DNA from 3 places in the Bradyrhizobium sp. B025 genome. Region 3 is predicted to be linked to each of the others. Evidence: predicted binding sites of a transcription regulator. Region 3 holds the regulator's gene; each other region holds the start of a gene.
The links. The regulator LexA, encoded in region 3, represses DNA repair genes until DNA is damaged. The targets are predictions, from matches to a motif close to TGTTCNNNNTGTGTTCNG.
Positions count from the first base shown of each region.

Region 1: the regulator LexA is predicted to act here: its motif matches at 992-1,009, upstream of ACE10W_RS11940 (ImuA family protein).
Region 2: the regulator LexA is predicted to act here: its motif matches at 859-876, upstream of ACE10W_RS20750 (single-stranded DNA-binding protein).

Region 1 covers NZ_CP170150.1:2,598,547-2,600,811, forward strand. The annotation lists partial or broken gene ACE10W_RS11935 (UdgX family uracil-DNA binding protein) at 1-908, opposite strand, end outside; gene ACE10W_RS11940 (ImuA family protein) at 1,075-1,860, shown strand; gene ACE10W_RS11945 (DNA polymerase Y family protein) at 1,760-2,265, shown strand, end outside.
Region 2 covers NZ_CP170150.1:4,482,628-4,484,892, reverse strand. The annotation lists gene ACE10W_RS20755 (outer membrane protein) at 1-580, opposite strand, end outside; gene ACE10W_RS20750 (single-stranded DNA-binding protein) at 1,030-1,524, shown strand; gene ACE10W_RS20745 (DUF2306 domain-containing protein) at 1,725-2,123, shown strand.
Region 3 covers NZ_CP170150.1:4,628,925-4,631,189, reverse strand. The annotation lists gene ACE10W_RS21425 (hypothetical protein) at 1-101, opposite strand, end outside; gene ACE10W_RS21420 (hypothetical protein) at 295-495, opposite strand; gene lexA (transcriptional repressor LexA) at 783-1,478, opposite strand; gene glp (gephyrin-like molybdotransferase Glp) at 1,654-2,265, opposite strand, start outside.

The sequences.
Region 1 (2,265 bases), 2.0 Mb from region 3:
CCTTCGCCGAACACGGTTTGCGTCGCGTCCTTGTAGAGCGGGCAGGCACGGCAATGCGCGGCCTCCTCGCGGAGCGCTTCGAGATCGTTGGCGGCGGCTTTGTGTCCCATGATGGCTTCCGGACGTGGGGAGATCCGTCCGCCGGTCCAGCGTTCGGCATCGGCGAGCAGGGGTCCAAGTATCGATCCAAGTACCGATCCAAGTACCGATGCGTCCTGGAGGTTCCTCCGGAGCTTCACCGGCGCGTCGGTCGTCATCAGCCGGCCGGGCTGGAAATGGCGCCGCCAGGTTTCCTCCAGGCGGCCTGGGGCCGGCCACTCCGTCCGGCTGATTCCGGGCGTGAAGGAGATCGCGTGACCATTCCAATGGGCACAAACGTCAGGCGTGAGGATCGACCAGGGCATGTCGGCAAAACGACGCGCAAAGAACGGCGCGGCGAATGCGACGATGTGATGCTCCGGCTCGAACCAGGCGGCGTAATGCGCCTTCTGCTCGCGCCCGATCTCGCGGAAGCGGACGAGATCGCGCATCCGCTGTGCATCGCGCTGCACGCTGCCAGCCATCGCGGTTGCCTGCGCCACGTCGGGATCGCTCATCGTTACGAGCAGGTCGTGATCGGCCTTCAACCGCCAGAGCAGGCGATAGAGCAGCGCAAATCGCTCGCCCTCGCGATGCAGGATCGCGATGCGGGCAAGCTCGATGAAATTGGCCGGCACGGTGAACGTGCTCTCGGTCTCGATCGGCGGAAGGCTCGGCGCTTCGGACAGGCCGGGCGGCATCTGGTCTTTCGTCTGGCCTTGCACGTGCCACACCACGTCCGCCGGGGCGACGTGGTGCAGCGCGAATGCGCGTGCGGCTTTACGCCAGCCGTCGAAATCGGTCTCGCTGTCCAGGGTGACGAGGTACATGGCACTCGAATCCTCTTGATTCCGCTCATGAATCCATGGGCGCGCCAATTCGATTGACTCCAGGGGCGCCGTTAGCTGTATATTAGAACATATCATGAACAAATGAGCCAGCCGCTGGTTCTCTTTTTGAGAGCCACCGGCAATCACCTCTGAAGGAGCGGCGTATATGAGCGGCGCACGCACAAGCGCGCTTGCGACCTTGCGCAGCCAGATCGAGCGCATCGAGACGGCGGAGGTCGTGCATCAGCATGATCGCGTCGCGCTTGGCCACGGCGAGGTCGACAGCGCGCTGAAGGGCGGGCTCGCGCGCGCGGCGATCCACGAGGTGTTTTGCGAGGGGCGCCAGGGCGCCGCCGCGACCGGGTTTGTCATGGGTGTTGCGGGACGCGTGACCGCGCGCCGGCCGCTGTTGTGGGTGCGGCAGGATTTTTCGGAACTGGAAGCCGGCGCGCTGTCGATGAGCGGGCTCGCCGAGCTCGGCCTCGACCCGCGCCGCGTGGTGATGGTGCGCGCGGCCGATGTCGAGAGTGCGCTGCGCACTTCGGCCGATGCACTGGCCTGCGATGCGCTCGGCGCGGTCGTACTCGAGCTCTGGGGCGAGACGCGGCAATTCGATCTCGTGGCGAGCCGCAAGCTGACGCTGGCCGCGCAAGGCTCCGGCGTCACCGGCCTGCTGTTGCGGATGGCCGCGCAGCCGCTGCCCTCGACTGCCGAGACCAGATGGATGCTGCGCGCGGCGCATTCGCCGCCGGGCACGATGTGGAATGCCTGGGGCGCGCCGCGCTTCGATGCCGAGCTGTTGCGCAATCGTCATGGCCCGTGCGGCCGGTGGATCATGGAATGGAAATGTGATGAGTGCCAGTTCAGTGAACCGTCGACGTATTCTCAGCCTGTGGCTGCCGCGCCTGCCCATCGACCGGATCCAGCGGTTCTTCAACGGCGGGCTGGGTAAGACCAAAGCGTTTTCGAGCGAAGTGGGTACCGGTTCGCGTGAAGAAAACGCGTCAAAACAAAAAGACGAGCCCAGCATCGTCGTCATCAAGGAGACCAATGCGCTGGTGATCCATGCGCTTGACGATGCGGCGTCGCGGCTGGGCCTGCATATCGGTCAGCCCCTGGCCAATGCGCGGGCGATGTGCCCGGACTTGCGGGTGTTCGACGCCGATGTCGTCGCCGATGCGAAGACGCTGAGCGACATCGCCGACTGGTGCGACCGTTTCACGCCGCTGGTGGCGCTAGATCCGCCGCACGGGCTGTTCCTTGATATCACCGGCTGCGCGCATCTGTTCGGCGGCGAAGCCGCGCTGTTGCAGACGCTCATTCGCGCGCTCGGCCGACAAGGCTTTGCCGTCAGCGC
Region 2 (2,265 bases), 150 kb from region 3:
ATCCGAACTCGAGGCCGGCACCCACGGTGCCGCCCCAGCGGGTCTCGTTGGCCCGATCGAATTCGAGGCCGGTGATGACATCGTAGCCGCGGTAGCGATCGCTGACGACGGCGCCGCCGCCCTTCACGTAGAACAGCACGTTATTCCAGGCATAGCCGACTTGGCCTGTGAACAAACCGAACGCGTTGATCTTGGAGCGGTCGCGAAGACCCGTGCCGATGAACGTCGTGCTGACGTTGTCTCCGGAGAAGTCGGCCCAGTTGCCCTGGCCTTCGAGCCCGAACACCCAGTTGGCCGACTGCCAGCGATAGCCGACCTGGCCGCCGACCGTGCCTCCGGTCGCGTTGTGACAACCTTCGCCAATCAGAACGCCGGTGACGGGAGTTACAAAATCCCAGCATTTGTGGGCCGAGCCGCCGCCGCCGTTGATGCCGATGTAGAAGCCGCTCCAGTCGTAGATGGCCGCGACCATTGGCGGCGGAGCCTTCGTGTAGGGACGCGCCGCCAGATCCGCCGCGCTTGCAGGAGCCGACAGGCTCAACGCCACTGCACCGATTGCACCAATCAAAATCTTATTCATTGCAGTCTCCCCAATTTCCGCCGCTTCTTGAAATCCCCGAAGCGGCCAAGCAGGCGCGACGCCCATATGAAATCAATTCCGAGGCAAACGTAGCCTAACGGGTGGGCAGAGTCCGTCGCCGAAATACAACAGTCGCGCGATAAGTGCGGCGTATGTAACTTAATGAATGTTAAGTGCTTTTCGTCGTTCACGGGAACCTGAAAAGGTTCCATCCGGCGCCGGCCATTTGAGCAGTACGCGGGCACCGCCCGGGCCATACATTTCGCACTCGCTCGAACAGGAACAAATCTGGAACGAGCCGACGGCCGATGCTATATGTGGGGATAACCTGAGGGCTGGTGGGCTGATCGGTCCGCGCAAGCGTATAGGGTCGCCTCAATAGGTTGCAGAGGACCGCGGGGCGCGGTCGGGCCTTATCAATTCAGTGGCATTCGGAGTGGAGAGCGGCGATGGCGGGAAGCGTCAACAAGGTCATTCTGGTTGGAAATCTCGGCAAGGATCCTGAAATCCGCCGTACCCAGGACGGGCGGCCGATCGCGAATTTGAGCATCGCGACCTCGGAGACCTGGCGCGACAAGAACAGCGGCGAGCGCAAGGAAAAGACCGAGTGGCATCGCGTGGTGATCTTCAATGAAGGCCTCTGCAAGGTCGCCGAGCAGTACCTGAAGAAGGGCGCCAAGGTTTATATCGAGGGCGCGCTCCAGACCCGCAAATGGACCGACCAGAGCGGCGTTGAGAAGTACTCCACCGAAGTCGTGCTCCAGGGGTTCAACTCGACGCTGACGATGCTCGACGGCCGCGGCGGCGGGGGAGGCGGCAGCTTCGGCGAGGAGCCGGGCGGCGATTTCGGCTCCTCCGGTCCCGTCAGCAGCGCGCCGCGCCGCGCCGTCGCCGCCGGTGGCGGTGGCCGCAACAGCGACATGGACGACGACATCCCGTTCTGAGGCGGGCGGGCGCTTCGCCCCGAATGTTGTCGTGCTCGCGTAGAGCCGCAGGAATTCTTACCAATTGGCGGGCAGGGCTCGGTTTTTCCGAGCTTGCCTCATGTGCTGCTTCAAGCCTTTGACGGAGCATCATGTGAATGGTATTAACTTGATGTTAATCCTATTCACATGGGTCACCCGCCGATCGGAGGAAGCCCCGCATGAGCCTCGCGCCGCTGCTTACGGCTGCTCCGGCGATCCCGCTGCATGCCTTTGCCGCCATGGCCGCCTTCGTGCTCGGCCTGGTCCAGTTTGCCGCTCCCAAAGGCACGCTGCCACACCGGACGATCGGCTGGATCTGGGTGGTGCTGATGGTGGTCGTGGCCGCCTCCTCGTTCTGGATCCACCAGAGCCGCCTGATCGGGCCGTTCAGCCCGATCCATGTCCTGTCGATCTTCACGCTGGTGGTGCTGCCGCTCGCGGTATGGCGGGCGCACGCCCATCGCGTCGCCGATCACCGGCTGATGATGATCTTCATCTTCGCCGGCGCGCTGGTGGTGGCGGGCCTGTTTACACTGCTGCCCGGGCGCATCATGCACCGCGTGGTTTTCGGGGCCTAAGGGGCGGTTTCGGGCGGCTCGTCCGGGCCCCGCCCAGGGCGGTGCCGGGGAGGGCGTAAGTCTCTGGAAAAACAGTCGGAAAAAGCGCTTCCTTTACCCCGGCAAGGGTGGTTATCAGGGGCTCGATGCGCTATATGATTCC
Region 3 (2,265 bases):
GCGAAGCCGCGCGTCGAGGTGCCGCGGAAGGTGGTCGTGACGATCGTCTCGCCGACTTGTGCGGGACGCGTCGCGACGGCATGCAGGCTGTAGTCACACATCGGGTGCTCCTCATTCAGGGATAGCGACCCGCGCCTCCTTCGGAGGCACTGGCCTCTATCAGAGTGGAAGCATGTTAGCGTCTTCTCGGTTGTAGGCAAATCTGCGGCTTGGCTTCGCAGGCTGCCATCACAATATCTTTTTCAAATGCGTCAGGAACAAAAACCGCTTCCGTGCATTTGGCGTGCATCTTCGTCAGCGACCAGCAGGTGCCGACCAGCCCGAATATTGCCAGGCGGGTTGCGACGGCTGCGCGACGGCGTTGCGCAATTGCTCGCTCGCCGTCGTCGGCGTTGCCTTGCGGGCATGGTGCGACTGCGCGGCGAAGGCTTGCGATGCCGACGCGGATGCTGCGATCAGCGCCACCGTGACGGTGCTCAAAACGATCTTGCGCATTGATTGCCTCCTCGATCTCCAGGGCCACGAAGCGATGAGGGCTTCGTGCGGCGTCGCGAGGATGTAGCGCTAGAGAGGGGCCGGATAATCTGAGCAAAACCAGAAAGACTATCCAGCCGGAGCGGACAATCGTCCGCTCCAATCGTCAACGACGCGGGTCGCCAACCGGCGGGCCGCGCTTAGGTGATTGCTTGAGCATGATCTCCGCGCAAGCGCGTCCTGCGCTTGTCGCGAGGGAAAACCGCTGCGCACTTTGCGCTAACGCGGCTCTCCAGTCCGGATCATGCTCAGTACTTCCGGTACAGGCCGATCAGCTTGCCCTGAATCTTCACTCGGTTGGGCGGCAGGATGCGGACCTCATAGGCCGCATTGGCGGGCTCGAGCGCGATCGAGGCGCCGCGGCGGCGGAAGCGCTTCAGCGTCGCTTCCTCGTCGTCGATCAGCGCCACCACGATGTCGCCGGTGTCGGCGCTCTCATTGCGCTGGATCAGCGCCATGTCGCCGTCGAGGATGCCGGCTTCGACCATCGAGTCGCCGCGCACTTCGAGCGCGTAGTGCTCGCCCGAGCCGAGCATGTCGGGCGGTACGCTGATGGTGTGGCTGCGGGTCTGCAACGCTTCGATCGGCGTGCCGGCCGCGATGCGGCCCATCACCGGCACCGCGACGGGGCGTTCGCCCTCGTCCGCGCTGGAGCTCGCTCGCACCTTGCCGAGATTGCCCTCGATGACGCTCGGCGTGAAGCCACGGCGGTTGCCAGCGGCGGCCTGCAGCTCGGGCAGCTTGATCACCTCGATCGCGCGGGCCCGGTTGGGCAGGCGCCGGATGAAGCCGCGCTCCTCCAGTGCGGTGATCAGGCGATGGATGCCCGACTTCGAGCGCAGGTCGAGCGCGTCCTTCATCTCGTCGAAGGAGGGCGGCACACCGCTTTCCTTCAAACGCTCGCTGATGAATCGCAGAAGCTCGTATTGTTTGCGCGTTAACATCTCGACCAAATCCCCCGGTTGATGTCGTTCGATTCCGAGACGGTGAATTCAGCGGCGAGCCGCCAGATGCTCGAAACAAATCATGAACGGACACTATATGTTCGATATGTGTTCCGCAACTGCTTAATTTACCGTGAACGCGACAAAGTTCGCGGAACGCGCAGGACCAGTGCGTTCAGGCGGGCAGTCGCAGCACCTCGCAAGGCGCGCCTGCCTCGGCCTTCGGCGCGAACGGCGCGCGCACGAGAAGTGCCTGCGCCGCAGCGAGATTCGCAAGCAGCGAGGAATCCTGATGATTGACGGGAAGGGCGACAAGCATGCCGTCGTCGCGCCGCTCCAGGCGCGCACGAAGATAGTCCTCGCGCTGGTCATTGGCGCCGACATCGCGGCCGAGCACGGCGCGCTCGCGACGATGGTGAATCACGGCGCGGCCCGACAGGGCGCGAATCAACGGCACCATGAACAGGAAGCCGCACACATAGGACGACACGGGATTGCCGGGCAGGCCGATCACCCCCATCGCCCCTAGCCGGCCGTGCATCATCGGCTTGCCCGGCCGCATCGCGATCTTCCAGAACGCCATCGCAATGCCTTCGGCCTTCAGCGCCTGCTGGACCAGATCGTGGTCGCCGACCGAGGCGCCGCCGATCGTGATCAGGATGTCGGCGCCGCTCTCTCGGGCACGGCGGATGCCGGCTGTGGTGGCCTCCAGCGTATCGGCGGCAACGCCGAGGTCGATGGTATCTGCGCCCTCCTGGCGGGCGAGGGCGTGCAGGGCATAGCCGTT